DNA from 4 places in the Micromonospora sp. NPDC049107 genome. Region 2 is predicted to be linked to each of the others. Evidence: riboswitches for the same ligand, from Rfam matches in the RefSeq annotation. Region 2 holds a riboswitch; each other region holds the start of a gene.
The links. A riboswitch is a leader RNA that binds a small molecule or an ion and turns the genes downstream of it on or off. The one in region 2 is predicted to bind cyclic di-AMP.
Positions count from the first base shown of each region.

Region 1: linked by a shared signal. The riboswitch ahead of AB0B55_RS10790 (C39 family peptidase) and the one ahead of AB0B55_RS12275 (NlpC/P60 family protein) in region 2 are both predicted to bind cyclic di-AMP.
Region 3: linked by a shared signal. The riboswitch ahead of AB0B55_RS15120 (hypothetical protein) and the one ahead of AB0B55_RS12275 (NlpC/P60 family protein) in region 2 are both predicted to bind cyclic di-AMP.
Region 4: linked by a shared signal. The riboswitch ahead of AB0B55_RS17400 (transglycosylase family protein) and the one ahead of AB0B55_RS12275 (NlpC/P60 family protein) in region 2 are both predicted to bind cyclic di-AMP.

Region 1 covers NZ_JBEZEC010000003.1:550,209-557,682, reverse strand. The annotation lists gene AB0B55_RS10800 (CDP-glycerol glycerophosphotransferase family protein) at 1-1,341, shown strand, start outside; gene AB0B55_RS10795 (alpha/beta hydrolase) at 1,346-2,092, opposite strand; gene AB0B55_RS10790 (C39 family peptidase) at 2,227-3,075, opposite strand; cyclic di-AMP (ydaO/yuaA leader) riboswitch at 3,309-3,449, opposite strand; gene AB0B55_RS10785 (hypothetical protein) at 3,735-4,505, opposite strand; gene AB0B55_RS10780 (hypothetical protein) at 4,683-5,201, opposite strand; gene AB0B55_RS10775 (acyltransferase) at 5,385-6,587, opposite strand; gene AB0B55_RS10770 (glycosyltransferase) at 6,729-7,474, shown strand, end outside.
Region 2 covers NZ_JBEZEC010000004.1:237,940-244,529, reverse strand. The annotation lists gene AB0B55_RS12285 (NlpC/P60 family protein) at 84-1,097, shown strand; gene AB0B55_RS12280 (N-acetylmuramoyl-L-alanine amidase) at 1,156-3,111, opposite strand; cyclic di-AMP (ydaO/yuaA leader) riboswitch at 3,347-3,482, shown strand; gene AB0B55_RS12275 (NlpC/P60 family protein) at 3,495-4,535, shown strand; gene dcd (dCTP deaminase) at 4,607-5,185, opposite strand; gene AB0B55_RS12265 (pyridoxamine 5'-phosphate oxidase family protein) at 5,263-5,811, shown strand; gene AB0B55_RS12260 (zinc metalloprotease) at 5,885-6,590, opposite strand, start outside.
Region 3 covers NZ_JBEZEC010000005.1:302,813-310,286, reverse strand. The annotation lists gene AB0B55_RS15125 (carbonic anhydrase) at 1-684, shown strand, start outside; gene AB0B55_RS15120 (hypothetical protein) at 744-1,766, opposite strand; cyclic di-AMP (ydaO/yuaA leader) riboswitch at 1,770-1,901, opposite strand; gene AB0B55_RS15115 (YibE/F family protein) at 2,068-3,426, opposite strand; gene AB0B55_RS15110 (copper-translocating P-type ATPase) at 3,739-5,796, shown strand; gene AB0B55_RS15105 (metal-sensitive transcriptional regulator) at 5,802-6,098, opposite strand; gene AB0B55_RS15100 (copper ion binding protein) at 6,194-6,403, shown strand; gene AB0B55_RS15095 (hypothetical protein) at 6,417-7,355, shown strand; gene AB0B55_RS15090 (heavy metal translocating P-type ATPase) at 7,368-7,474, shown strand, end outside.
Region 4 covers NZ_JBEZEC010000006.1:338,989-346,462, reverse strand. The annotation lists gene AB0B55_RS17415 (VOC family protein) at 37-474, shown strand; gene dinB (DNA polymerase IV) at 532-1,719, shown strand; gene AB0B55_RS17405 (hypothetical protein) at 1,823-2,179, shown strand; gene AB0B55_RS17400 (transglycosylase family protein) at 2,255-2,923, opposite strand; cyclic di-AMP (ydaO/yuaA leader) riboswitch at 2,923-3,093, opposite strand; gene AB0B55_RS17395 (peptidoglycan-binding domain-containing protein) at 3,362-3,850, shown strand; gene AB0B55_RS17390 (peptidase inhibitor family I36 protein) at 3,960-4,361, opposite strand; gene AB0B55_RS17385 (BTAD domain-containing putative transcriptional regulator) at 4,547-7,363, shown strand; gene AB0B55_RS17380 (nitrilase-related carbon-nitrogen hydrolase) at 7,341-7,474, opposite strand, start outside.

The DNA.
Region 1 (7,474 bases), on a different contig from region 2:
CGGGCGGCCAACCTGCCGGTACGCGCCTGGACCCCGCTGATCGCTGACCGACTCGGCGTCACCCTGCTGGGGCTGCTCGCGGTGGTGGCCATCGCCGCCGCGTCGACCCTGCCGGCCGTCGTGGCGCTCGCCGCCAGCCTGCTGGTGGCCGCCGCCGCCGGGGCGGTCGCGCTGGACCTGGCCCGACGACGGTTCCGCCCGACCGCCGGCGGTGGGCAGGTCGCCCGCGCGCTACGCCGGCACGAGCCGGAGTTCCTGCTCTACTTCTCCGCACCGCCCGGCTCCGAGTACCAGGTCACCATGTGGCTGCCGTACCTCGAACGGATCGGCCGGCCCTTCCTGGTGCTGGTCCGTGAGCCGGAGTTCGTCGCGCCGATCGCCGCGGCCACCGACGCGCCGGTGGTCTACTGCCCCACGCTGCGCGCGATGGACGAGGCGCTGGTGCCGAGCCTGCGGGTGGCCTTCTACGTCAACCACGGGGCGAAGAACAGCCACTGCATCCGGTTCACCCAGCTCACCCACGTCCAACTGCACCACGGCGACAGCGACAAGGCGCCCAGCGCCAACCCGGTCTCGGGCATCTTCGACCGGATCTTCGTGGCCGGGCCGGCGGCGATCGACCGGTACGCCCGCGCCGGGGTGCAGATCCCGGCCGAGAAGTTCGTCGTGGTGGGCCGTCCCCAGGTCGAGTCGATCGAGGTGCGCCAGGAGCCGACGCGGGGCCTCGCGCACCCGACGGTGCTCTACACCCCGACCTGGACCGGGCACCACGCCGACGCCGACTACTGCTCGCTGCCGGTGGCCGAGGAGCTGCTGCGGCGGCTGCTGGGGCGCGGCGCGACGGTGATCCTGCGGGCGCATCCGTACACGACGCAGAACCCGGCGTCGGCACGCCAGTTGGGCCGGCTCACCGAACTGCTGGCCGTCGACCGCGCCCGCACCGGCCGGCAGCACGTGTTCGGCGCGGCCGCCCGGGAGCTGAGCCTGACCGAGTGCGTCAACCGCTCGGACGCGCTGGTCTCCGACGTCTCCGGGGTGATCTCCGACTACCTCTACTCCGGCAAGCCGTACGCCGTCACCGACATGGGTGACGAGGGCGACCGGTTCACCGAGCGCTTTCCACTGGCCGGCTCGGGCTACGTGCTGCGGCGCGACATGTCCAACGTGGACGCCGTGCTCACGGCCCTGCTGGACACCGACCCGCTGGCCGATGCCCGCTGGGTCACCCGCCGCCGCTACCTGGGCGACTTCCCGGCCGAGTCGTACGCCGAGGGTTTCCTGACCGCCGCCCGCCGCGAGCTGACCTCGGCCCGGGAACTACCCGCGCCCGCAGCCGCCTGACCGGTCAGCGGTACGGCTCCAGCAACGCCAGCACGGCCGCCGGATCCTCCAGGTGCGCGTTGTGCCCGAGACCGGACAGCGTGGCGACCGGTACGCCGTACTCCTTGAGCTGCGCGTCCGTGACCATCGGGTCGTGCTCCCCGCGGGCCAGCACCACCGGCACGTCGGTCGCCGCGAGCAGCGCGGCCAGATCGGGCGCGCCGACGGCGAACGCGGCGTTGTCCATCGCGAGCCGCCACCGGCCGTCGACCTGACGCAGACCGGCGTCGACCATCGGGTGGTCCGGGAGGACCAGACCGGTGAGGCCGGCGACCCGCAGATAGCGGCGGGCGGCCTCGGTGCGGCTGGTGAACCAGCCCACCGGGCGGGCGGCGAGGTCCGCGGCGCGGGCCAGCTCGGCCGGCGCCCAGACGGCCTTGATGCCCAAGCCCACCACCGCGTCCACCGGCAGACCGGCGGCGCGGGCCGCCAGCGCCAGGCCGACCACGCCACCGAGCGAGTGCCCGAGCACGACGATGCGGTCGTCGGAGGCCAGGCCCTGCGCGACCCGCTGGGCGAAACCCTCGAAGGAGTACGACGACAGCGGCGCCGACCAACCGTGACCGGCGAGATCGGGCGCCAGCCACCGGCCGGGCCAGTGCTGCTCCAGAAGTGGCGCCCAGGGCAGCCACACGTCACCCGTCGCCCCCATGCCGTGCAGCAGCAACAGGATCGGCTCACGGCCGGCTTGGCCGCCCGATTCATCCACCACGGCCGCAGTCTCCCACGGTTCGTGGCCCGGTACGAGAGCCGTTCACCCGCGTCGGGCCCCGACCTGGGAACGCCGCGGGCGCCGGCCCCTCGTGGGAGACGGCGCCCGCGGCGTCGTGGGGTGTCGCGCGTTGGTCAGGCGGAGTAACCCCGGGTGGCGATCCAGTTCGCCAGGTCGATCGTGGTGATCCAGTAGGCCGGGTCGGCGGCGTTCGCCGAGTCGGCAATCCGCACCGTACGGCCGTTGTCCTTGTAGCCGACGACGGCGATGTAGTGCCCACCGCCGTAGGAGTGGTAGCCGCCCTCGGTGTCGACGGCGTCGCCGGCGACGTTGGCCACCACGCCGCGGCCATCGGTGATGGCCTTGACGACGTCGGCCTGAAGGCGGTCCATCTGGGCCGGGCTGGGCGTGCCCGCGAACATGCGGGTGCGGTACGGGGAGCCCTTCACCTCGGCGTTGAGCACCCGGGTGGTGTCCTCGGCCGAGTTGGTGCCCATCTCGGTGGTGCCCAGTTCGGCGCCGAGCTCCTCCTGGGTGCGGTCGATGCCGCTGGCGCTGAGCGCGTTGCGGGTGGCCGCCGGGCCACAGTTGTAGTAGGTGTTCTGCGCCTCGTAGTCGTAGTCGAGCACCTTCGTCGCGGGCGGCTTCGGCGGCGTCGGCTTCCGGGTGACGTCCGGGTTGCTCGTGGCCTTCGCGGCGGGGGACGCGGCGCTGGTGGCCGGGGCGGCGGTGCTCGGCGCGACGCTCGCCGACGGAGCTGCGGACCGGAGTTCGCCACGGGAGGCGACGGTGTCACTGCGCATCTCGGCGACCGTGGTCGGGGTGCGCGAGCCGGCCGGGGCGTCGTCGGTGCCGGCGACCAGAGCGCCGGCGGTGGTGGCGATCGCGAGGGCCGCGGCGGAGGCGGCGACGATCTGGTACGGGCGCTCGGTCGCGAGGCGACGGAGCTGGCGCTTCAGGGTGTGCTTCACGAGGTCCTCCACGGTTCACAGGGAGAGCGGCACACCGGGGCTCGACCGGCATCCGGGCAGGCGTCAGCGCGCGGGCGGTGGCCCGCGGATGATGAGCCGCTCAGGGGAACGCCCGGCGCGGCCGGGCGGGAAGTGCGGTGACCCGGGGGGTCAGCTCACCGTCACGAGGCGGATGAGCGGGGACACCGCGTCGCCGTGGAGGCGGCGGAACAACAAGGGGGTCGAGGGGTGCTGCACGAGGATGGAACTCCTTCCGTCACCGCCTACCGGGTTAGCTGACGGATTCGGGCGGGAAGATCGCCCTACCGCGGGCCGTGGCTCGCGGATTCACCCCGGACTTACTGTGGGTCCCCGGTTCGTTGATCACGATTGAGCGGGTCGGCGCGGCGTCGCCTCCTGCGATCGGTAACCGCACCGGACGGGACGACAGTACTGGCCGGTACGCACTCTGCCAAGCCGCGCCCACCTGCGTAAACATCGATTGGCCCAGCAATTTCTGCGCGTTCTGCCGCTGACGTGACTCGATGGGACAACGGGTTCCGCCGGCACCTGTGGGCGACAACCGGACAGGTGGCCGACAACGCGGCCACAATCGCGGGCGCAATGGCCGCCGATGATGCCCGCCGCCCGATTTCCGCCGCCGGTGACCCGCCTCACATAACGGATCGGGCTCAACCGGCCCGGGCCGGACGCCAGCGTGCCACGAGGGCCGTACGCGACGGCCGCGTCGCGGTGCGCCGGGAGAACGCCGGGCTCGGCCGCGACCGGACCGCCGCCACGTACGCCTCCTCGGCGAGGACGCGCGCCGACTCGGCGGCCACCTCGGCGTCCCGCCAGGACGACCGCTCCCGCTCGGCGGCCGTCCGGTGCTCGGCCAGCCTCGCGTCACGGATCGCCCGGATGAGCAGCGTCTCCTGCTCGACCGGGTGCCGGCGGGGGTCCCAGCCGCGCCGGTGCCCGAACACGTCGCCGAGCTGAGCCATGGTCAACTCCCCCCGCCAGTGCGCCGCCATGGCGGCACGGTGCAGATAGCGCTCCCGGGCCGCGTACTCGGCGGGGGTGTGCGGGGTACGCGGTGTCGGCAACGCCCCGGCACCGGCGACCCGACGGGCGGCCGTGTCCGCCTCGTCGTACGCCGTCCAGGCCCGCTGCGCCTCGTCCTGAGCGACCAGCCAGTCAGCGCGCCGCCGTCGGGCGGTCCGCGCGGCCCGGGCGGCGGCCACGGCCACCTCCTCGGCGTACCGGCGCAGGTCGGCCATCTCGGCGACGGCCATCTCGCGGGCGGTGGGTGTCGGCGGCGTGGGGTCGGCCGCGGGCGAGTCCCGCTCCGGACGGGCCACCAGAACGGCGAGGACCGTCAGCGCCAGCAGGAACAGGGCCGACCAGATGGCGGCGGCCTGGGGCACCTCGGTCAGGAACTGGTAGAAGACGACGGTTTCCATGATCGACACCTCGGCATGAGCACGTAAGCGATGGGATGCCGCACGGGCGGGTGCGGGCGGTGTGTCGTCAGGTGTGGTGACTGGCGTTCGGTCTGGCGGCGTCGCCGGTGGTGGAGATCTCGGCGCGCCACACTCCGGCGCTCGCGGGACGGCGTGCCGCCCCGGTGACTGACCCCGCTAGGCCGGCGGGGCGCGGGGGGCCCGGCTGGCCGAGCCGGCGGCGCGGAGGGGCCGCTGCGAGCCCGTGCGCGTCGAGGTCACGCCCGCCAATGGGCGGGGCAACGCGTCCGAACCACCGTGCCGGGCGGGCTGCGGGTCGACCGACCGCGCGGAGGCGTCAGCGCCAAGCTCTGCGGCTCGTACCCCGCCGACCCTGCGGGTGACGGCGCGGTCGGTGACGGCGCGGTCGGTGCCGGCGCGGTCGGTGCCGGCGCGGTCGGTGGCGGCGCGGTCGGTGGCGGCCGAGCCGGTGGCGGCGCGGTCGGTGAGGACGGTGGAGAGGGCCGCGGTCGACGGTCCGAGCGGCTCCGCGAGGGCGAGCGACCCGATGATGGGCGGCGGGGCCGCGGCGGTCGATGCCGGCAGCAGCGCCGGGGCCGCGCCCAGGGCGAGCGACAGCACGGCGAGGCTGGTCAGCACCCGTGCCGCCCAGCGCGCCACCCACCACAGGGGACAGGTGAGCGCGACCGGGAGCACGTCCTCACGCTACCGTCGGGACCGCCCGGACGCATCGGCGACGGGCGTGTCGGCCAGCGCCGCGCCGACCCCGTCCGACCAGCGTGGACCAGGTGGCGTCAGCCGGCGCTGGTGGGTGCCACCGCGCCGGTCAAGATCGCGCTCGATCGTTGATGTAGTGGCCTCACTCGGCTGACGAGACCACTACAACCAGGATCGAGCGCGATCTTGCGCGTCTGGACGGGCGGGCACGGGCGGCACGCCGGCGTCACCGCTCCCGGCCGACGAGGTGGTGCGCTGATGGGGAACGAGCGGCGGGCGACCCGGGCGACGTGGCGCGAGCCGGCGCATCATCGGGGTCTCCACCCAGCGGTGCAGCAACCCGGCGAGGACCAGGTTCGCGAGCAGGAATCCGAGCACCACCGCCGGACCCCGCCAACCCCGGAAACCGGTCCCCCAGTCGCCGCTGAGCCGGAGCACGCTCGTCATCACCAGGACGTGCACCAGGTAGAAGGCGAACGAGACCTCGCCGAGCCAGACCAGCGGACGCGAGCGCCACGGCGAGCGCCGGCCGCGCACGTCGGCGTCGGCGGCCGCGGTGATCACCAACAGGTACGCGACGGCGAGCAGCGTGGTCCACAACTCGGCGCGGATCCACTGCGCGGCGGCCACCCAGGTGCCCACGAAGATCGCGGTGGCGGCGGTCAGGCCCGGCCCGCGCCACCGGCCCCGGAGCATCAGCTCGGCCGCCACCGCGCCCAACCAGAACTCCAGGGACCGCACCGGCGGGAAGATCTGGGTGAACCACCAGCGGCTTACCTCCGGCACCAGATGCTGGGCCGGCCAGAGCGCGAGGATCAGCAGCGGCAGCGCGACCACGAGCGCCCAGAGCACCGCGGGTCGCGCCCGGCGCAACAGGGGCAGCGCCAGCGGCAGACAGAGGTAGAAGAAGAACTCGCAGGACAGCGACCAGCTCACCGTGTTGACGCTGTAGAACCAGCCCAGCCGGGGGTCCCACGCCTGCAACAGCAGCAGGTTCTCCACGGCGACGGCCGGCAGGACGGGATCGGCGAACCACCCGGCGACCAGCAGCGCGGCGGCCCACAGCACCACGTGGTTCGGGTAGATCTTCGCGACCCGTCGACGCCAGAAGGTCAGCCGCGAGTCGCCCGGGCGGGCCGACCAGACCAACACGAAGCCGCTGAGAATGAAGAAGAACTGCACGCCGGACAGGCCGAGGGTGAAGAGGGCGTCGACGACGGCCTTGTACTCCGGCTCGGCGATGATCCGCATCGTCCCGGCGTGGAACCCGAAGACCAGCAGCGCGGCGATCCACCGCAGCCCGGTCAGCGACGGCAGCCGGGCGGGGGCGGCCGGCGCGGCCGGCGCGTCGGTGGTGCTCGTCATGCCGAGGCACCCTACCGGGTCACTCCCGGGTGAACCGGGCGGCCGTTGTTTACCTTCCGCTTCGCGGGTGTTCAGGGATTTCACCATCGGCGGCCACGTGTGGTTCCGGGGCTGGCCATCCACGTCGTCGAAGGTGGCGACGTGGTCAATGAGCCGACGCACGCGCCGCTGCTGAGCATCGTCGTGCCCGTCTACGGCGTCGAGGCTTACCTGTACCAGTGCCTCGAGTCGGTCCGGGCGGACATCCCGGCGGGCGAGTCGGAGGCGGTCGAGCTGATCGCCGTGAACGACGCCTCGCCGGACGGCTGCGGCGCGATGCTGCGGTCCTACGCCACCGGGCGCGACAACGTCCGCGTCGTACACCTGGAAGAGAACGTGGGTCTGGGCCTGGCCCGCAACGCGGGCCTCGACGTGGCCACCGGCCGGTACGTGTGGTTCGTCGACAGCGACGACTGGCTGCCACCGGGCACGATCGCGGCGGTGCTGGACCGGCTGCGTGAACACCAGCCCGACGTCCTCATGCTGGACCACCTGCGGGTGCACGAGGACGGTCGGCGGGAGGTCGACGCGAGCAGCCACCTGCTGCGCGGGGTGCCGGGCGTGGCCCGCCTGGCCGACCAGCCGCACCTGCTGCGGGTGCAGCACACGGCGTGGAACAAGGTGGTACGCCGGGCCTTTCTCGACGAGTTGGAGCTGCGCTTCTTCCCCGGCTGGTACGAGGACATCCCGTTCAGCCACCCGCTGCTGATCGGCGCGGAGAAGATCTCGGTGCTGGACCGGGTCTGCTACCTGTACCGGCAGGGCCGCCAGGGCGCCATCACCTCCACCCGCAGTGGCCGGCACTTCGACGCGTTCGGCCAGTACGAGCGGCTGATGGACTGGGTTGC
Region 2 (6,590 bases):
ATGTGGTGCACCGACCGCTGTGGGTCGTCTGCCTCGGCCCTTCCCTCACGCGAGGCGCCCGGCGGTCGGTTGCAAAGGAGTCGGTGCCGGTGGCAACCATGCCCCCTCATCGTCACGCACCAGGGTCGCCCGTTCGACCGCGTGGTCTGCGCCGGGTCGCACGTCGCCTGATCGTGCTGGTCGCCGCCGCCGCGGTCGGTGCCGGCATGATCGCCGTGCCGGCGCAGGCCGAGCCGACGGTCGACGAGATCGAGGCGCAGATCGACAAGAAGTGGGAGGAGTTGGAGCCCACGATCGAGAAGTACAACAAGGTGCGGGCGCAACTCGCCGTCAACCGCAAGAAGTCGTCCGAGCTTCAGAAGAAGATCGAGCCGCTGGCCCTGCAGAGCGAGCTGGCACTCAACCGGGTCGGCGACCTCGCTTCCCGTTACTACATGTCGGGCCCCTCGCAGGAGATCGGCGCGCTGCTGGTCAGCGCCAAGCCGGACACGCTCACCGAGCAGCTCACCCTCCTCGACCGGCTCGCCTCCCAGGAGCGCAAGCAGGTTGAGGGTGTGCTCGCCGTCCGGGCCAAGTACGACGGCGAGAAGCAGAAGCTGGACGCGCTGATCGCCACCCAGACCAAGCAGCAGAGCGAGCTGGCGGCCAAGAAGAAGCAGATCGACGCCGAGATCAAGAAGCTCGAAGCGTCGATGCCCAAGACCACGGTCAAGACCGCCGGCTGCCCGACCATCAACGGCGTGGTCTCTGTGGCGGCGCAGAAGGCGATCAAGACCGCCTGCCAGCAGGTCGGCGACCCGTACGTCTGGGGCGCCACCGGCCCGAACTCGTTCGACTGCTCGGGCCTGACCCAGTACGCCTACAAGTCGGCCGGGATCTACCTCACCCACCACACGGGTGATCAGTGGAACGAGGGCAAGGCCGTCTCGCGCGCCGACGCCCGTGCCGGTGACCTGGTCTTCTTCTACTCGGGCCTGAGTCATGTCGGGCTGTATCTGGGCAACAACCAGATGGTGCACGCGCCACGCGCCGGTAAACCGGTGCAGGTGTCCAGCATCAACACCATGCCGGTCGCCGGGTTCCGCCGACCTGGCTGATCCCCAGCACGCACGACGACGGCCCCCGGTCACCTCGACCGGGGGCCGTCGTGGTTCCTCAGCGGGGTGCGCCCACCGGGGACGGCAGCAACTGCACGTCGGCGAGGTCGACGTACATGACGCGGTGGCCGAACTGGATCTGCGCGTACCGGTTCTGGCCCCGGATCACCGTCCAGTCGCCGGGCGAGGAGCCGTCGAACGTGCTGGCCCGGTAGTACTCGCCGGGCAGCACCGCGCCGACGGCGTACCGCTGGCCGGCGGCGAGGGTGTACTGCAACGGTGAGATCGCCTGGTACGGCACGCCGGCCGGGTAGGCCGCCTGCTCCGGGTACGCCCGCCCGTAGACGGGGACCGTGGCCCGGCCGGGCTTCGGGGTGACCACCATGCCGACCGTCCAGGTGGCCGTCGGCGCGGACGCGGGGTTGTGGAACCACGCCCGCTGCCCGAGGTACCAGATGGCCGTCCAGTCGCCCTGTCGACCGGCCAGCGCGTACGTCTGGCCGGCGGACGCGCGGGCACCGTGGTCCGACACGTCCATCGTGTTCGGGGTGCCGTCGGGGCGCAGCGCGATGTCGTTGACCAGTGGCGCGTCCGGAGCCGGCGCGGTGCGTAGCACCACCGACGAGGAGCCGCGGGGCGCGCACGGCGTCCCGGGGGTGACGCATCCGGTGAACGCCGGCTGGTTTGTCGCGTAGTCGGGGTCGATCCGGACCAGCCCGGTGGCCGGGCTGCCGGTGTCCAGCCGTGGGGCGTGCAGCAGGTCGAAGTAGTGCGTCCAGTCCCAGTACGGCCCGGGGTCCCAGTGCATCCCGCGGACCGTCGCCGCCGTGGTGCCGGGCACGTTGTCGTGGCCGATGATGTGCTGGCGGTCCAGCGGGATGCCCAGCCGCAGCGCGAGGTGCCGCACCAGCTTCGCCGACGTGCGGTACATCGCCTCCGTGTACCAGGTGCCCTGCGCGGCGAAGCCCTCGTGTTCCAGCCCGATCGACTTGGCGTTGACGTACCAGTTGCCGGCGTGCCAGGCGACGTCCTTGGTGCGGACGTGCTGGGCGATGTGCCCGTCCACCGAGCGCAGCGAGTAGTGCCAGCTCACGTAGGTTGGGTCCTGGACGAGTTGCAGGGTGGTCGCCCAACTCGCCTCGGTGTCGTGGATGACGATGTACTCGATCTTCTGCCGGGCGGGCCGGTCGGACAGGTCGTGGTTGCCGTAGTCGCCGTCGCCGAACGCCGCGTAGGGTGCCGGGATCCACTCACAGGACACGGTGCTCGGGCACTCCAACCCGTCCGGGCGGGCGAGTCGCCGCAGCCCCAGTCGGTCCAGCCAGGACCGCTCGGGTCGTACCGCCCGGGCCGGCAGCGTGACCCGCTGGCCGTCGTCGGTCACCCGCGTCTCGCCCGCGCCGATCGTGGTGAAGACCTCGTCGGCGAAGGCCGCCGCGGCATCGGCGCTGTCCGCGCCGGCATAGCGGGCCACCGCGCCGTACCAGGTGCCCGGGTCGGTGCCGACTCCGACCGGGGCGCCGACCTCCCGTTGGTACGCGGCCAGCAGCGCCGCCCCACCCCGGAGGTTCGTCGTCGGGTCGGTGCGCAGCGCCTCGGCGGTGGCGCCGGTGAGCGCGGCGGCGGCGTCCACGGTCTGCAGCGCGGCGCTGGGCGGCGCGTTGCCGGGGGCGGGCGCCGGTGCGAGAGGACGACGGGACTCGTCGCCGCGCGGATCCTCTCCCGGGGCGTCGTGGTGACCGCCCCGGGGCAGGGCGGTCACGTGCCGGGCGTCGGTCAGGTGCATCGGGCCGTAGCCGCCGCTGGTGCTCGGCGTGCCGGCATTGCTGTCCCAGCGGGACTCCAGGTAGGAGACGCCGAGTAGTACGTCGATGGGTACGCCGTACTCGGTCGCCGCGGCGGCGTACTGCTGCTGGCGGTCGGCGGCGGGGGCCGCGGTGGCCGGGCCGGCGGACAGCGGCACGGCCGCCGTGGCGGTGACGAGCGCGACGGCGAGCAGGGTCGGACGTTTCATCGAACCCCCTACATGTGAACTGGTGTCGGTGCCGTCACCTTCGTCCTGCTCGGGAGCCCGCGTCAATACCTTTCCATGTTTCGAAACGTACGGAAGGAAATCTTCACGTCCGCTCGATGGCCCGCCGCAATCGGTACGGAGTGTCACGGCCGCACGGGTTGCGGATCGGTAACGGCCGTCTCTACTCTGGTCATTCGTCGGCCCGGTAGCAGGTCTGCCCACCCCGGGCGGTAACGGACCGACACCGCCGAGTCGCTCGCGAGCGAGCCGGGGACCCAGGTTCCTCGGGGTGAATCCGCAGTTCCTGCGGTAGGGCGCCCACTTCCCGCCCGAACCCGTCAGCTAACCCGGTAGGCGGTCAGGAAGAAGGAGTACGGAACCCGGTGGCCCTCCAAGCCCCGCGGCCGTCGTCCGGACGGTCGGCCTCGGCCGACCCGACGTCGATCGTGCCGCGTCCACGCTGGTCCCGCTTCACCACCGCCCTCGCCGCCCTGGTCGGCGTCGCCGTCGTCCTGACCGGTAGCGCCACGGTGGCCCACGCCGACCCGTCCGTCGCCGAGATCGAACGGCAGATCGACGACGACTGGAACAAGCTCGAACCGATCATCGAGCGGCACAACGCCACCCGAGCCGACCTGGCCCTCAAGCGCAAGCAGGCCGACACGCTCGCCGCCCGCATCGCGCCGCTGGAGCGCCAGGTCGACGCCGCGATGGACAAGGTCAGCGCGCTGGCCGTCCGCGCGTACATGGGTGAAAACCTGTCGACCGTCAACACGATGCTCGGCAGCCGGTCGCCCAGTGAGATGGTCGGTCAGCTCGAAATGCTCGACCGCTTCGCCCACAACCAGCAGGAGGACGTCCGCCAGGTCGCCGACCTGCGCAACGAGCTGGCCCGGCAGAAGGCGCCGCTGGACGAGATGGTGGTCCAGCTGACCCGCACCGAGGCCCAGTTGGCGGCGAAGAAGAAGCAGATCAACGAGGAGATCGACCGGCTACAGAAGCTGCGCCTCAAGGTGTACGGCAACGGCGGCGGCGGTTCGCTGCGTCCCGCGCCCTGCCCGGCCAGCTACCCGGGTGGCGGTGCCGGCATCGCGGTCAAGTTCGCCTGCGCCCAGATCGGCAAGCCGTACGTGTGGGGCGCCGAGGGTCCGAACTCGTACGACTGCTCCGGGCTGATGCTGGCCGCCTGGGCGAAGGCCGGTGTGTCGCTGCCGCACAACGCCGCCGCGCAGAGCCGGGTGACCAAGAACGTCAGCAAGGGCGACCTGCGCCCCGGTGACCTGGTCTTCTACTACAGCGACATCCACCACGTCGGCATGTACGTCGGCGACGGCTGGGTGGTGCACGCCTCCCAGGCCGGCGTGCCCGTCAAGATGAAGAAGGTCGACGACGGGCCCATCCACAGCTACGGTCGCCCCGGCTGAGGTGTAAGGAAGGGCCCCCTTCTAACGCCTCAGGTATAGAAGGGGGCCCTTCCTTACATCGCAAGGGCGGATCAGCGCGTCGGCCAGGCACGCCAGTTCTGCCAGGAGCGACTGGGCGTCGGGCCTCGCTGACCCTGGTAACGCGAGCCGTAGACCACCGAGCCGTACGGGTGTTCGGCGGGCGACGAGAGTCGGAAGATGCAGAGCTGACCGATCTTCATGCCCGGCCAGAGGGTGATCGGCAGGTTCGCCACGTTGGACAGCTCCAGCGTGACGTGCCCGGAGAAGCCCGGGTCGATGAACCCGGCGGTGGAGTGGGTGAGCAGGCCGAGGCGGCCCAGCGAACTCTTCCCCTCCAGTCGGCCGGCGAGCTGGTCGCCGAGCGAGATCACCTCCAGCGTCGAGGCGAGCACGAACTCTCCCGGGTGCAGCACGAACGGCTCGCCGTCGGGCACCTCGACCACCGAGGTCAGGTCGTCCTGCTGCATGGCCGGGTCGATGTGGGTGTAGAGATGGTTGTTGAAGACCCGGAACAGCCGGTCGAGTCGTACGTCGATGCTGGAGGGTTGGACCAGGGTGGGCTCGAACGGCTCCAGGCCCAGCGTGCCGGCCTTGATCTCGGAGACCAGGTCACGGTCGGAGAGCAGCATCGGACCACCATAGCGAGGTGGGCGGTGACCAGCGTGTCGAGGTCGCTCCTCGTACATTTGTTCGATAGAATGCTCGCATGGCTTCCTGGTCCGATTTCGCCGTCGACGAGCCCCGCCTCGCCGACGGCATCCGCGTTCTCCTGCAGCAGTACGGGCCGGGCTTCGGCTATCTGGCCACGGTCCGTGCCGACGGTGGGCCCCGGGTCCATCCGGTCTCCCCGGTCATCACCGACGAGGGTCTGTTCTGCTTCATCATCGACTCGCCGAAGCGCCGGGACCTCGAACGGGACGGCCGATACGCGCTGCATTCGTTCCCTCCGGAGGAGAGCGACGACGAGGCGTACGTGGCGGGTCACGCCTGGCCGGTCACCGATCCGGTCCGGGTGGCCCGGCTGGCGCAGAGCGCTCGGGCCGAGCCGCGGGCCGACTGGCGGCTGTTCGAGTTCACCGTCGACGTGGCGATGCTGACCCGTCGTGACCAGCACGGCCTGGGCATCGCCGTGGGGCGTCCGGCCGTCCAGGTCTGGCTCGATCCGCAGACCCCGCCCGCGGCGGCCGCGCCCGCGGCCGTACCGCAGACGCGCCCGACCCGCCGCAGCCGCGACGTTCAGTGCACGGCCGCCTGACCACGGCCCTGGGGGCAGAGACGCCGGTGCCGGCTCCGTCGTGACGGAGCCGGCACCTGGTGTACGCGTGGAGCTAGGCCGCGCGGTACGCGTTCCACGCGGTCAGCATGCGGCTCGCCTGACCCGCGGTGAACTGGTACATGCACGAGTCGTAGGTGTAGTCCATGAAGTTGGTGATCGGGTCCAGGCCGGCCGCCGAGCAGGTGTTCCGGCCGGTCGGGCACTCGTACGCGGGCGACGCCTCGGCCGGGGTGTCGCTGACGCCGTCACCTGAGCCGCCGCAGCCACCCTGGAAGGTGTGGTAGAGGTTCAGCCAGTGGCCGACCTCGTGGGTGCCGGTGTCGCCCTGGTTGTAGTTGGTGGCGGTGCCGCCCGGCAGCGACTCGTTCAGCACGACCACGCCATCCATGCTGCTGAGCCTGCGCTGCGGGAAGGTCGCCCAGCCCAACAGGTCGTCGCTCAACTCGCCGAGGTAGATGTTGAGCGTGTTCTTGCCGCCCACCCGCAGCGACGACTTCATCGACCGCTCCGCCGACGAGCCGTCGACGATGGGATACCAGGACGGGTTCGTCACCCGGTTGATCGAGTCGAGTCGGAAGGCGAACGCGGTGGCCGCGCCGCCGGTCCCACCCGCGTAGGCCTGGTTCAGCACGCTGATCTGCGAGGTGATCATCGAGTCGGGGACGTTTCCGCCGGCCCGAGTGCTGTTTTCCTGGATCACGTGCACCACCACCGGGATGGTGACCGTAGCGGCCAGCGTCGTGGCGCCGGCGCCGGCC
Region 3 (7,474 bases), on a different contig from region 2:
GGGCAGCCGGGCACGCAGCGGACCGTCGAGCAGGCGCCGGTCGCCACCGAGCCGGCCCGAGCGTACGCCGAGCTGGTCTCTGGCAACCGTCGCTTCGTCGCCGGAGAGCCGCGCCACCCCAACCAGGATGCCGGGCACCGGGCCGCCGTGGCGGACGGGCAGCACCCCTTCGCGGTGATCGTCGGCTGCTCCGACTCGCGGCTGGCCGCCGAGATCATCTTCGACCGGGGGCTGGGTGACCTCTTCGTCGTCCGGACCGCCGGGCACACCACCGGGCCAGAGGTGCTGGGCAGCGTCGAGTACGCGGTGGCCGTCCTCGGTGCTCCGCTGGTGGTGGTGCTCGGGCACGACTCCTGCGGCGCCGTGCAGGCGGCCCGCGAATCGGCGGCCACCGGCATCGCGCCCCCGGGACATCTCCCAGCGGTGGTCGACGCGGTGCTGCCCAGCCTGCGACGAGCCACGGCCGAGGGCGTGCACGACATCGACGGCATCGTCGACATCCACATCGCGCAGACGGTCGAGACGCTGCTCGGGCAGTCGCCCGTGCTGGCCGACGAGGTGGCGCGGGGGCGGTGCGCGGTGGTGGGGATGTCGTACCGGCTCGCCGCCGGGGCGGTGCGACCCGTGACCCCCGTACCGGCCGGCGACGCCTCGGACGACCCGGCCGCGACCGCCGCCGCCTGACACGCGACGAGGGCCGCCCCGCTCGACGCGGGACGGCCCTCGAACTGTTGAGCGTCGGATCAGAGCAGCGACATGTGTACGTGGTCGGTGTGGTTCGATGGCCCGCTGTACGACTTCCAGCCGGTCGCCGGGAACCAGATCTGCCGGTTCCAGATCACGTAGTAGATGCCGAGCCGGTCGGCGTTGCGGATGAGGAACGCGGCCACGTTGTTGCCGTACATCCGGGTGTCGTCGTTGTGCCACGGGCTGAAGCCGCTCTTCTGCAACGACCAGTCACAGGCGCGACCCTTCGGGTGCTCGTACGGTCCACCGTTGCGGTGGCAGCCCACGAACCGGTTGAACCCGGCCCGCTTGACCTCCTTGTACGCGTGCAGCGTGCGCGGCGTGACGCAGCCGGAGGTGGTCGGGTCCTTCTCGCTGCACGACTGGGGCTTCCAGTCGCCGTCGGCGGTGCGACCCGGGCCGATCCGGGCGACCGGGGAGGTGGCGTCCACCAGACCGCCGGTGAAGCCCTTGCCGCCGACCAGCGCGAGCGCCTTGTCCGCGTCGCGCTTGTCCTTCGCCATCAGCGCGGTCTGCTTCTGCTGCTCCCGGACCTCGGTGTCGAGGGCCAGCTTGGCCTCCTCGGCGCGGGACTTCACCGCGTTGACCTCGGCGAGCTTCTTTTCGTTGACCATGTTCATCTCGTCGAGCGCCGCGGCCCGCTGGACGAACGAGTCCGGGGCGTCGGCCTCCAGCAGCATCGCGATCGCGCCGACCCGTCCGGTCCGGTACGACTGAGCGGCGATCTGCGCGACCTGCGGGGCCAGCGCGGCCAGGTCGGCCTTCGCCCGGTCGACCTCTGCCGCGAGTTCGACCTGCCGCTTCTTGGACTTGTCCAGTTTGGACTTGGCCGCCACGTAGTCCCGGTTGGTCTGCTCGATGACGTCGGTGAGCAGCTTGGGCTCGTCGCCGTCCTCCTCGTGCCCGGACGGTGTGGGGGTCGTCGGGGCGGCGTGGGCCGGGAGGGGTCCGGCGAGCACGGTCAGCGCGGCGAACACGGCCACCACGGGCGTCAACCAGCGGCGTAGGGGTGCCGTCACAATCTTCCCTTCCGTCGACCGCCGACCGGGTTAGCTGACGGGTTCGGGGCGGAAGTGGCCCCTACCGCTGTCGCGGATTCACCCCAGGTACCTGGGTCCCCGGCTCGCCGGTTGGCGATTGGGCGGTGGCACCGCAGGCGCCGCTGCGCGCCTTCGTCGGTGACCGGCAGCGAGGTTACCCGAGAGTCCACCGCCTGAGCTACGTCCTGATGCCGACTAAAAGCGTCATTTCGCCATGGCGTTGAGTGACCAGTGACGCGGTTCTCAGGGCGGGTGCCCGATCCGGTCACGCTGAGGAGTGTCACCATGCCGTATCCGTGCTCCTGTTCGGCTCTGGCCACCCGGTGGTGGCGGTGGATGGGGGTGTGTTCCGCTGTGGATCGGGCCGGTCGGCCCGATCCGTCGGCGGGGAACTGAGAGCGGCGAGCGCCTCCGCGCGGTCCGCGCGGGGGCGCGGTGGCGGGGCGTCCGCGTCGGGCGTGGCCGTCGACCCGGCCGCGGTCACCACCGCGGCCAGCCCGGTGGTGAGGGGTACGGCGGCGATCAGGCCGAGGGTGGCGACCGCGCTGCGGACGATTTCCTGTGCGAGGAACTCGCTGGTCAGAATCTGCCCGATGGGGCGCGAGTCGGCGGTGAGCAGAAGCAGCAGCGGCAGTGACGCGCCCGCGTACGCCAGCACGATGGTGTTGACCGTGGAGGCGATGTGCGCCCGGCCGACCCGGGTGGCGGCCCGGTAGAGCTGTCGTCGACCCAGCCCGGGGTTGGCGTTCGCCAGCTCGGTGACGGTGGCGGCCTGGGTGACGGTCACGTCGTCGAGTACCCCGAGTGAGCCGATGATGATCCCGGCGAGCAGCAGGCCGCGCAGGTCCACCTCCGCCTGGAACATCGAGAGCGTGGTGGCGTCCTCGCTGCCGAAGCCGGTGAGCTGGGTGGCGGCCGTGGCGATGGTCGCGAGGACGCCGGTGAGCACCAGGCTGCCCAGGGTGCCGAGGACCGCGACGGAGGTCTGCGCGGTCACCCCGTGTGTCAGGTAGAGCACCACGAACATGATCAGGGCCGCGCCGACCACCGCCACCAGCAGCGGTGACCGGCCCGCGCCGATGGCCGGCAACACGAAGGTGAGCAGGATGGCGAAGCTGGCGGCCAGGCCGGCGAGCGCGGCCAGACCCCGCCACCGGCCGAACGCGACGATGGCGGCGGCGAAGACCCCCACGAGCCACACCAGTGGCGTCCCGCGCTGGTGCTCGGCGATGTTCCAAGTGCTGAGGGTGGGATCGGTCGGATCGGTCAGCTCGACCAGGACGACGTCGTCGCCCACCTCGACCCGAGGCGCTCCGGGGCCGGCGGGGACGGGCGTGCTCACCTGCCGGTCGGCGCGCGGCCCGTCTTCGAGGAGTACGTCCACCGTGCCGCACGGCCCGCCGCTCGGCGTGCCCTCCGGGCTCGTCGAGGGTGGGCACGGTTCGGTCACCACCCGGGTCACCGTGCCGTGGTGGCGCGGCAGATCCGCCCCACCGCCGCTCTTCGGTGCGCCGTCCCGTGGCCACAGCACCACGGCGGCGACGACGGTGGCCACGAAGAGCGGCACCACCGTCGCGATGAGGATCCGTCGTACCCGGGGCGGGGCGGGTCGAGCGGAATGGCTGTGGTCGGAACCCAATGCGAGACTCCCAACGATCCGGTGCGGGGTACGTGCCGGCGGCCTCTGCGGTTCAGTTCCGCCGGACGAACGCGGGCACGAGCGCGTCGGTTCGCCGCCTGACGACCCGGCAATCACGGAGAGTGATGAAGTGGTCGGGTCGGCGCCGTACGGGGCCGCGCCGTGGCGGCGCCGTCGCCCGTCTCGGCGGCGGGATCCGGTGGGTCATCGCTGGACGATGCTAACCAGCGCGGCGGGGGGTCGCAGGTCGTGCGGACGTGTCGGGGGAGTCGAACCGCTGACACCGCCCCGGGCGCGGCGGATGGTGGAGTCATGCCTGAGCCACCCACCGAGCACCGACAGCACGACAAGCACGCCGGGCACGACAAGCACGCCGGGCACGACAAGCACGCCGGGCACGACCCGGCCCTGTTCCGTCGGCGGTTCTGGGTCTGTCTGGTGCTCACCGTGCCGGTGGTGCTGACCAGTGACCTGGTGGTGGACCGGCTCGGGCTCCGGCTGGACGCGCCGGGTCGCTCCTGGGTGGGGCCGGTGCTCGGTTCGGTGGTGTTCCTCTGGGGTGGCTGGCCGTTCCTGGTCGGCGCGGTACGTGAGATCCGGGACCGCGCGCCGGGCATGATGCTGCTGGTCGCGATGGCGATCACCGTGGCGTACACCGCGTCGCTGGCGACCAGCCTGGGCGCCTTCGACCTGGACTTCTGGTGGGAGCTGGCCGCGCTGGTCACCATCATGCTGCTCGGGCACTGGCAGGAGATGAAGGCCATCGGGCAGGCCCGTGGGGCGCTCGCGGCACTGGCGGCGCTGCTGCCCGACGAGGCCGAGCGGGTGGCGGCGGACGGGCGGGTCGAGCGCGTACCTGTCGACGGGCTGCGGGTCGACGACGTGGTGCTGGTCCGACCCGGGGGTCGGGTGCCGGCCGACGGCCGGGTCGTCGACGGCGACGCGGAGTTGGACGAATCGATGATCACGGGCGAGTCGCGCCCGGTTGCCCGGTCGGCGGGCGATCGGGTGGTGGCCGGCACGGTCGCCACCGATTCGGCGATCCGGGTCCGGGTCGAGGCGCTGGGCGACGAGACCGCGCTCGCGGGCATCCAACGCATGGTCGCGCAGGCGCAGCGCTCGGGCGGGCAGGCTCAACTGCTCGCCGACCGGTTCGCCGCCGCGCTCTTCTACGTGGCCGCCGGTACCGCCGTGCTCACCCTGGTGGTCTGGACCGCGCTCGGTGAGCCCGACGAGGCGGTGGTGCGTACCGTCACCGTTCTGGTGATCGCCTGCCCGCACGCGCTCGGCCTGGCCATCCCACTCGTCGTCGCGCTCTCCACGGCGCTGGCGGCGCGAAGCGGGATCCTGGTCAAGGACCGGCTCGCGTTGGAGCGGATGCGGACCGTCGACGCGGTGCTGTTCGACAAGACCGGCACGCTGACCCGGGGCGCGCACGAGGTCACCGACCTGGTGACGGCCCCCGGCGTGGGCCGGGACGAGGCGCTGCGGATCGCCGCCGGTGTCGAGTCCGACAGCGAACATCCGCTGGCCCGCGCGATCGTGGCGGCGGCCGGACCCGGTGGGCCGGCCCGTGCCGGCGGCTTCCGCTCGCTGCCGGGTCGCGGGGTGCGGGCCATCGTCGACGGTACGGAGTACGCGGTGGGCGGGCCGACCCTGCTGCGTGAGCGGGGTGGACCGCTGTCGGACGAGCTGCGGGAGGCGACCGGCCGCTGGTCGTCACGCGGTGCCGTGGTGCTGTATCTCCTGCGGTTGCCGGACACGGTGCTCGGGGCGTTCGCGCTCACCGACGCGGTGCGGCCGGAGGCCCGCAAGGCCATCGCCGAGCTGCGGGCCGATGGCGTCCGCACCATTGCCATGATCACCGGGGACGCGCGGTCGGTGGCCGAGTCGGTCGCCGCCGACCTGGGCTTCCGGGCCGGGGTGGACGAGGTCTTCGCCGAGGTGCTGCCGGCCGACAAGGACAGCCGGGTGGCGGAACTCCAGCGGCGCGGGCTGACCGTGGCGATGGTCGGTGACGGGGTGAACGACGCGCCGGCGCTGGCCCGCGCCGACGTGGGCATCGCGATCGGGGCGGGCACCGACGTCGCGATCGAGTCCGCCGGGGTCGTGCTGGCGTCGTCCGACCCGCGTGGCGTCGGGGCCGTGGTCCGGCTCTCCCGGGCGTCGTACCGCAAGATGCGGCAGAACCTGGCCTGGGCTGCGGGCTACAACGTGGTGGCGCTGCCGCTGGCGGCGGGGGTGCTCGCCGGGGCCGGGGTGGCGCTGAGCCCGGCGGTGGCGGCCGTGCTGATGTCCGCGTCCACCATCGTGGTGGCGCTCAACGCGCAGTTGCTGCGCCGGGTACGTCTCGATTCCGGGCGGGAGTGAGGCGCTCAGCCGCGCTTCATGAGTCGGCCGACGGCCGCCATCATCTCGCTGGCCATCTCGTCGGCCCGACCCTCGGCCGCCCCCTCGTGCATGCAGTGCCGAGCATGCCCGTCGAGCAGGCCCAGGGCCACCTTGTCGAGCGCGGCCTGGATCGCGGAGATCTGGGTGAGCACGTCGATGCAGTAGCGGTCCTCGTCGACCATCTTTTCGATGCCCCGGACCTGCCCCTCCACCCGGCGCAGGCGCGCGAGCAGTTGGTCCTTGCTGGCGGTGTACCCGCGGATCGGTGTGGGTGCGGTCATGGCGACGAGGATAGCGTACCCCTGGGGGGTATGGTAGCGTCCGTTCCTGCCGGCATACCCCCACCGGGTACCGGTACTACGAGAGGAGACGTCCGATGGTCGACACGACGTACCAGGTCAAGGGCATGACCTGCGGGCACTGCGTCAGCGCGGTCAGCGCCGAGGTGGGCGCGATCGAGGGCGTACGCGACGTGCGGGTCGACCTCGCCACCGGCCAGGTCACCGTCAGCAGCGAGCAGCCCGTGGACACCGGGGCCGTCCGGGCCGCTGTCGACGAGGCCGGCTACGACCTCGTCGAGGCGTGAGCGGAGGTCCGCGATGACCACGGTGACCAGGCTGGGCGCGTTCGCCCTCGGTCTCACGGCGGTCTTCGGCGCGGCGTACGGGGTCGGTCGGGTGGTCGACCCGGTCGACCCGGTAACCCAGAACCGGCCCGACGTCGCCCACACCTCGGGCCTCACCACGAGCGGCGAGGCGGCCGACCTCGTTCCCGGCGGGTTGCTCGTCTCCGACCGGGGCTACACGCTCCAACCGGTGACCGCGCCCGCCGGCCAGTTCGCGTTCCGGATCGACGGGCCGGACGGTCAGCCGGTCACCAGGTACGACGTCGCGCACGACAGACGGATGCACCTGATCGTCGCCCGCCGGGACCTGTCCGGCTTCCGGCACGTCCACCCCGATCTCGCCCCGGACGGCACCTGGCGGGTCGCCACCCCGCTGGCCGGCGCCGGGCAGTGGCGGGCGTTCGCCGACTTCACCCCGACCGGGGGCGAGCCGTTGACCCTCGGCGTGGACGTGGCCGTCCCCGGCGAGCTGACCGAGCGGACGCTGCCCGCCCCGGCGACCAGCGCCACCGTCGACGGTTACACCGTCACCCTGGCCGGCACGCCGGAGCCCGGCCGGACCTCGGCGCTCACCCTGACGGTGAGCCGTGCCGGGCAGCCGGTCACCGACCTGGAGCCCTACCTGGGTGCGTACGGGCACCTGGTGGCGCTGCGTCGGGGCGATCTGGCGTACCTGCACGTGCACCCGGACGGGACGCCCGGCGATGGACGCACCCCGCCCGGCCCTGCCGTCACCTTCCACGCTGCGGTGCCCTCGGCCGGCGCCTACCGGCTCTACCTCGACTTCCAGCACGGTGGGCAGGTGCACACCGCCGAGTTCACCATCCTGGCGGGCGCTGCCTCGGCCGCGACGGGCGAGCCGACACCGACCGGCGGGACCGACCACGGCACCCCCGGGCACGGGCACGACTGACGGGACTGGACGATGACCACCACCAGCAGCAGACCGCTGCCCGAGGCGCCGAACCGGATCGAACTGGCGATCGGGGGGATGACCTGCGCCGCGTGCGCGGCGCGGGTCGAGAAGAAGCT
Region 4 (7,474 bases), on a different contig from region 2:
GACATGACCGACCGGACCGGGAACGAGGATGCTGCTATGGCCCGTGAAGTGCAGATAACGTTCGACGCTGCCGATCCTGCCGCCCTGTCGGCGTTCTGGGCCGACACCCTCGGCTACGAGTTGCAGGGCCCGCCCGGGGGCTTCGACTCGTGGGAGGCCGCGTTGGACGCGATGGGCGTGCCGCCGGAGCGACGCAACGACGCGTCGGCGGTGGTCGACCCCACGGGGGCGGGGCCACGGCTGTTCTTCCAGCGGGTGCCGGAGGGCAAGCAGGCCAAGAATCGCGTCCACCTCGATGTGCGGGCCGCGCCGGGGCTGACGGGTGACGACCGGATGGCGGCCCTGGAGGCGGAGGCCGACCGGCTCACCGCTCGGGGTGCCACACGGCTCGCCCGACACGAGCCCGCTCCCCCGCTCGGCGCCGGTCACATCGTCATGGCAGACCCGGAGGGCAACGAGTTCTGCCTCGACTGAGCGGGCGTTCTCCCAGCTCACTGCCGCGACGACCGGCCGTCATGCGAACATGTGTACGTGTCGCACGACGCCCACATCCTGCACGCCGACCTGGACGCCTTCTACGCGTCGGTCGAGCAGCGTGACGACCCGCGCCTGCGCGGACGGCCGGTGATCGTCGGCGGCGGCGTGGTGCTGGCCGCCAGCTACGAGGCGAAGGCGCGGGGTGTGCGCAGCGCGATGGGGGGTCAGCAGGCACGACGGCTCTGCCCGGACGCGATCGTGGTGCCGCCCCGGATGTCGGCGTACACGCAGGCCAGCCGGACGGTGTTCGAGATTTTCCGACAGACCACGCCGCTGGTCGAAGGGCTCTCCATCGACGAGGCGTTCCTCGACGTGGGCGGGCTGCGCCGGCTGGTCGGCACACCGGCCGACATCGCCCAGCGGCTGCGCCGGGAGGTCCGCGACCGGGTCGGCCTGCCGATCACGGTGGGTGTGGCCCGGACGAAGTTCCTGGCGAAGGTGGCCAGCGCAGTGGCGAAGCCGGACGGGCTGCTGGTTGTCGCCCCCGACGCCGAGACTGCGTTCCTGCATCCACTGCCGGTGGAACGGCTCTGGGGCGTCGGTCCGGTCACCGCCGCGAAGCTGCGGGAACGCCGGATCCGTACCGTCGCGGACGTGGCCCGGCTCGGCGAGGCCGCGCTGGTGTCCCTGCTCGGGGCCGGCGCCGGCCTGCACCTGCACGCTCTCGCCCACAACCGCGACCCCCGGGCGGTGCAGGTGGGCCGGCGGCGGGGCTCGATGGGCGCGCAGCACGCGTTGGGGCGTACCCCACCTGCGCCGGAGGAACTGGACGCCATCCTCGCCGGTCTGGTCGACCGGGTCACCCGACGGATGCGGGCGGCCGGACGGTCCGGACGCACCATGGTGTTGCGACTCCGCTTCGGCGACTACACCCGCGCCACCCGCTCGCACACCGTGGCCAAGGCGACCGCCGACACCACCGCACTGCTCGCCGCCGCCCGGACACTGCTGCGGGCCGCCCTACCGGAGATCGACCGGCGCGGGGTCACCCTGCTCGGCGTCTCGGTCGGCAACCTGGACGACAACCCGGTGCAGCCGGAGCTGCCGTTCCAAGCCAACACCGGGGCCGACCTGGACGCCGCCGTGGACGCGGTCCGCGACCGCTTCGGCTCGACGGCGCTCACCCGGGCGGCGCTGCTCGGCCGCGCTCCCGGTGTCGAGATGCCGCTATTGCCGGACTAGAGCGCCCCGGTTGCTGCGACCGGAGACACATCACAGCAGGTCGGCGGTTTAGCCGGCCGCACACAGGTGAAGTCTTGAGGGGAAAGCCTGACGAGGGGGGCCCATGTCCGACGAGACCAGCAACCGACCGAGCCGTCGTGCCGAACGTCCGGGCGACGTGACCGACCCGCTGCTCTGGCAGCTCGCGGTCGACGTGCTCGAGGCCCACGAGGCCGACGACGAGGGTCGCTGCCGCAACCTCCAGTGCGCCGGCCAGTCCTGGCCGTGTGCGGCGCGTACGACCGCCGAGCAGTCGTTGCGACTGGCCCGCAGCACCCCCGACTCGGTCGAGACGGCCATCGACGGTGGCGGGGGCGGCACCGGCTGGACGGCCGAGGCCGCCGCGCCGGCGCAGCGCTGGGGCTGGAACGGCGACGTGATGGCCCGCCGCGAGGCGAGGTCGGCCGCCTCGGCGGCGTGACCCGTCCCGCGAGGACAGCGCCAGACGAACGAACGCTCGGCCGGTGACCCGGCCGAGCGTTCGTCGGTACGTACGTCAGAGAGCGAGCCGCTGCCCCGGGAAGATCAGGCCCGGGTCCGCGCCGATCAGCTGACGGTTGCGCTCGTACAGGGCCTGCCAGCCGCCGCTGCGGGGGTGCCGCTCGGCGATCTCCGACAGGGTGTCCCCCGGCGCGACCACGTACGTGTCGCCGCCGGCCGCCGGGGCGGTCCGCTCGTGACCACGGGTAGCCGGCTGGTCGCCGCGTGCCGGCCGCTCCTTGCCGGAGGTGGACGTCGACGACTTGGAGGTCGACTTCGTCGGGGACTTCGCGGTGGACTTCGTCGAGGTACCGCCCGACGAGCCGCCCTTGCGGCCGCAGGTCGGCCACGCGCCGATGCCCTGCCCGTCGAGCACCTTCTCGGCGATCGCGATCTGCTCGCCACGGCTGGCCAGATCGGCGCGGGCGGCGTACTTCGTGCCGCCGTAGCCGGCCCAGGTGCCCTGGGAGAACTGCAGCCCGCCGTAGTAGCCGTTCCCGGTATTGATCTTCCAGTTGCCGCCGGACTCGCACTGGGCGATCGCGTCCCAGTTGACACCGGCCTGGGCCGGGGCCGCCGGGCCGAAGAGGGCGACGGCGCCGGTGACCGCGCCGACCGCCAGGGTACCGACGGCGACGCGGCGGGTGGTGACCCGTCGATGACGGGGGGTGTACGCAGACGTCATGGATCATTCCTCCACGCCGGCGAGGTGAGCTGTCGGGTTCGGGCCGAGGAGCCCGGCCGCGCGCTGGCGGCTTCACCCCGAGGTGACATGCACCGAGGAACGTTGGGTCCCCCGCTCCTGCCCGGGTTCTGTTTCCGACGACCGGGGGCAGGATTTGGCGTTGCCGGTCGCGGCGTCCACGGTGGTGGACCCGACCGACGGTAGGCACGGTGGGTGACGGTCGCCCACCGCTTGTGAAGTTGTTCACCGGCTCACGCGGGGCGCTGCGGCCAGCGGTTGCGGACGACGTCCACCTGTGCAGCGGCCATCATGGACCGTTTCCGATCAGGGCCTGCCGTCCCGGTGAATTGACGTTCGGACAGGAAACCGTAGACGGGCGGTAGCGATGCTCTGGAGCACACCGGGTCCATCCCGGAAACGACACCCCAGGAGGAGATCATGCCGCTCCAGCAGAGTCGCAACGGCCGTCGCCGCGCCGCAGCCGTCCTCGTAGCCCTACTGGCCGGCGCTGGCCTGACGCTGTCCGCGCCGACCGCCGCACAGGCGTCCAGCCCGTGCACCAGCCTGACCTTCTACCGGGTCGGCGGCTACCCGGGCGGCGCGGACATGCACGTGCCCACCGTCGGCTGGCAGACCGGAAACAAAAGCTGCTACCTCACCTACGGCCACTCGGGCTCCGCGGTGCTGGTGCTCCAGGAGGCGCTGAACAACTGCTACGCGCGGTCGCTCAGCCTGGACGGGAACTACGGTCCGAAGACCCGGGACGCCGTCCGGTACGCCCAGCACAAGATCAATGAGGACATCGTGTACGCGAACATCGCCGAGGACGGCGAGTACGGCCCGCAGACACGTGCCTACATGGGCTTCGCGATCTTCGGGGTCAACGGCGGCCCGGTCATTCCCAACGTCTGCTACTACCCGGGCTGACCGCCGTACAGCGCCGGCCGGAGCCCTCGCGGACTCCGGCCGGCGCCGTGGCGGCCCCTCCCCCGGTGCGGCGTCGCCGGCTCCCCCCCTGCGCGGCGACGCTCATGGATCAGCAGACCCGGACCGCCTCGATCCGCTGATTCCAGTTCCCCCCGATCGCGGCCGAGTCGTACGCCAGGTTCGCCCGGTAGCCATAGGCGTGCTGGTAGCCGAGCAGGCCGGTGGCGTTGGCGTTGTCCCAGAAGGTGGAGACGGTGCCGGACGGCCGGTTGTTGATGATCGATTGGGCCCGGTTGCGGAAGTACGAGGGCAGCGGGACGTCGTTGCATCCGTTGTACGGACCGTCGAGCAGGAAGATGTCGCCGCTGAAGTTGGCCCCGGCGTACAGGCAGAGCAGACCCGACGGGCAGGCGTAGTTGGCCTGGGCCGGACTCGGGGCGACGCCGAGCGTGGCGCCCACGGCGATCGTACCGAGCAGCGCGGACGTGAGCCTTCGCAGAGCACTTCGCACGATGGTGACCTCCGGTGTCGTCACGACCGGAACCGGCCGCGAGTCGAGTTGCCGACATCACGTTGATCGATGTCCTTGTAGCAACGATGATCTGCGCGGAAGGTCGACGAATTCCTGCCGGAACCTCAATCCGGCTGTCCCGGGGGTGCCGGTGGGGCGACCGGCGGTGCAGCGAGCGGCGGTTCATGGAGATTCGGGTCCTCGGGCCGGTCGAGGTCTGGGCGAACGGCCGTCCGGTCGATGCCGGAGCGGCCCGCCAGCGCGCCGTCCTGGCCGCACTGGCGGTCGACGTGGGCCGACCGGTGAACCTGGACGCTCTGGTGGACCGGGTCTGGGGCGACGCGTCGCCGCCCCGGGTTCGCCACAACCTGCACGTCTACCTCGCCCGGCTCCGCCGGGTGCTGGCCGACGCGGGCGCGCCGGACGTGTTGGCGCGACGGTCGGGTGGTTACCTGCTGGACCTGCCACCGGAGACAGTGGACGGCCCGCACTTCGACGCGCTGCGGCAGCGTGCCGACGGGCTGCCCGACGGGGACCCCGAACGGGTGGAACTGCTGCGCAGGGCGCTTGAGCTGTGGCGTGGCGAGCCGCTGGCGGGGCTGCCGGGCGAGTGGGCGGCCCGGGTCCGGCAGGACTGGCACCGCCGGCACACCGACACCGTCGTGCAGTGGGCCCGTGGGCTGTTGCGACGGGGCGAGCCGGATGCGGTGATCGATCCGCTGACCCGGCTCGCCGACGAGCACCCGCTCGACGAACCGGTCGCCGCCGTGCTGCTGCACGCGTTGGTCGCGGCTGGTCGCGGGGCGCAGGCACTGACGTACTACGCCCGACTGCGGGACCGGCTCGCCGACGCGCTCGGTGTGGACCCGGGCATCGAGCTTCGCCAGCTACACCAGGCCATCCTGCGCGGCGAGGTCACCTCGCCGACCCCGGAGGTGTCCCCCGTGCCGGCCGCCGCGGTCATCGTCGCCCCGTCGCGGCCGGACCGCCCGGTCCCCGCGCAGTTGCCGTCGGATGTCCGGGGCTTCGCCGGGCGGCGTTCGGAGCTGGACCGTCTGGACGCGCTGCGGGCGTCCGCCGAGGAGCGACCCGGGGCCGTCCCGCTGGCCGTGCTCTCCGGAGCGGGCGGGGTCGGCAAGACGGCCCTCGCCGTGCACTGGGCGCACCGGGTCGCCGGGCAGTTCCCGGACGGGCAGCTCTACGCCAATCTGGAGGGCTACAGCCACAGCGGCGTCGTCCGAAGCGCGGAGCAGGTGGTCCGGGGCTTCCTGGCCGCGCTCGGGGTGCCGCCGCGCGAGGTGCCGGCGGACGAGCAGGCGCAGACCGCGTTGTACCGCAGCCTGCTCGCCGGTCGGCGGGTGCTGGTGCTGCTCGACAACGCCCGGGACGCCGCGCAGGTACGGCCGCTGCTGCCGGGCGCGGCCGGCTGCCTGGTGCTGGTGACCAGCCGGGATCGGCTCACCGGTCTGGTGGCCACCGAGGGCGCCGAGGCGGTCGTGCTGGATCTGCTCAGCGCCGACGACGCGCAGGCCCTGCTGTACGCGCGGATCGGGGCGCGGGCGGAGGCGGAGCGGGCCGCGGTCGACGATCTGGTCCGACTCTGTGACCGGCTACCGCTGGCCCTGGTCGTGGTGGCGGCGCGGGCGGTGGTCCGGCCCCACCTGCCGCTGGCCGAGTTGGGCGCGCAGCTCCGGGCCGGCGGCCGGCTGGACGGGCTCGACACGGGCGACCACGACAGCAGCGTGCGGGCGGCGCTGTCCTGGTCGTACCGGCTGCTGTCGGTGCCGACCGCGCGGCTGTTCCGGCTGGTCGGCGGCAGCACGGACGTGACGGTGAGTACGGCGGCCGGGGTCAGTCTCGTCGGTGCCGGCCGGCGGGCCGTCCAGGCGGCGTTCGCCGAGCTGGCGGATGCGCACCTGATGCTGGAACGTGCCCCGGACCGGTACGCCATGCACGACCTGCTGCGGGCGTTCGCGGCCGAACTGTCCGCCGAGCACGACCCGGCCGGCGACCGGGCCGAGGCGCGCGGCCGACTCTTCGACCACTACCTGCACAGCGCGCACGCCGCGGCCGTGCTGCTGCATCCGCACTGGGATCCGATCACCCTCGCCCCGGCCGTCGCCGGCGTGCGGCCGGAGAAGTTCGGCGACCACGACGAGGCCATGGCGTGGTTCACGCGCGAGCGCGACGTGCTGATCGCGCTCGTGGAACGGTGCGCCGCCAGCGGCGCCGACCGGCACGCCTGGCAGCTGGCGTGGAGCTTGACCAGTTTCCTGGACCGCCAGGGCGGCTGGCACGACCAGTTGGCGGTGCAGCGGACGGCGCTGGCGGCGGCGCGGCGCGGCGGCGCGGCGGTCGGGCAGGCGTACGCGCACCGCAGCCTGGCGCGGGCGCAGGCCCGGCTGGGCCGGCTCGACGAGGCGCCCGGTCAGCTCCGGCGGGCGCTGGAGCTGTTCCGCGAGCTGGGCGACCCCGCCAACCAGGCGCACACCTACCTCGATCTCGCCGAGGTGGCCGACCGGGAGGGCCGGCGAGCCGAGGTGGTCCGGCATGCCGAGGCGGCGTTGGCGCTGTACCGCGAGGCGGGCCATCGCTACGGGCAGGCGATGGCCCTCAACGCGGTCGGCTGGTACCGGGCCCAGCTCGGCGAGCACGACGCCGCCGTTGAGGCGTGCCAGCAGGCGCTGGAGCTGCTGCGCGAGTTCGACGACCGGCAGGGCCAGGCGCCCACGTGGGACACCCTCGGCTACGCGCAGCACCGCGCCGGACGACCAGCGGAGGCGGTGGTCGCCTACCGGCACGCGCTGGCGCTGTACCGGGAGTTCCGGGACCGGTACTACGAGGCGGACACGCTGACGCACCTGGCGGAGGCGTTGGTCGACGCCGGCGACCCGGCGGAAGCGGCGCGGAGCTGGCGGGCGGCGCTGGGCATCCTCGACGAGCTGGGCCACCCGGACGCGCAGCGGATCCGTCAACGGCTCACGGCCGCCGGGGGGTCGTGACCCGTCGGCGGGGTCCGCCGCTCGGCCGGCCCACCGCCGCTCCCACGGAGATCACGAACAAGACCAGGGACACGATCGGAAACCAGTCTCCCGTACGCGAATAGACAGTGC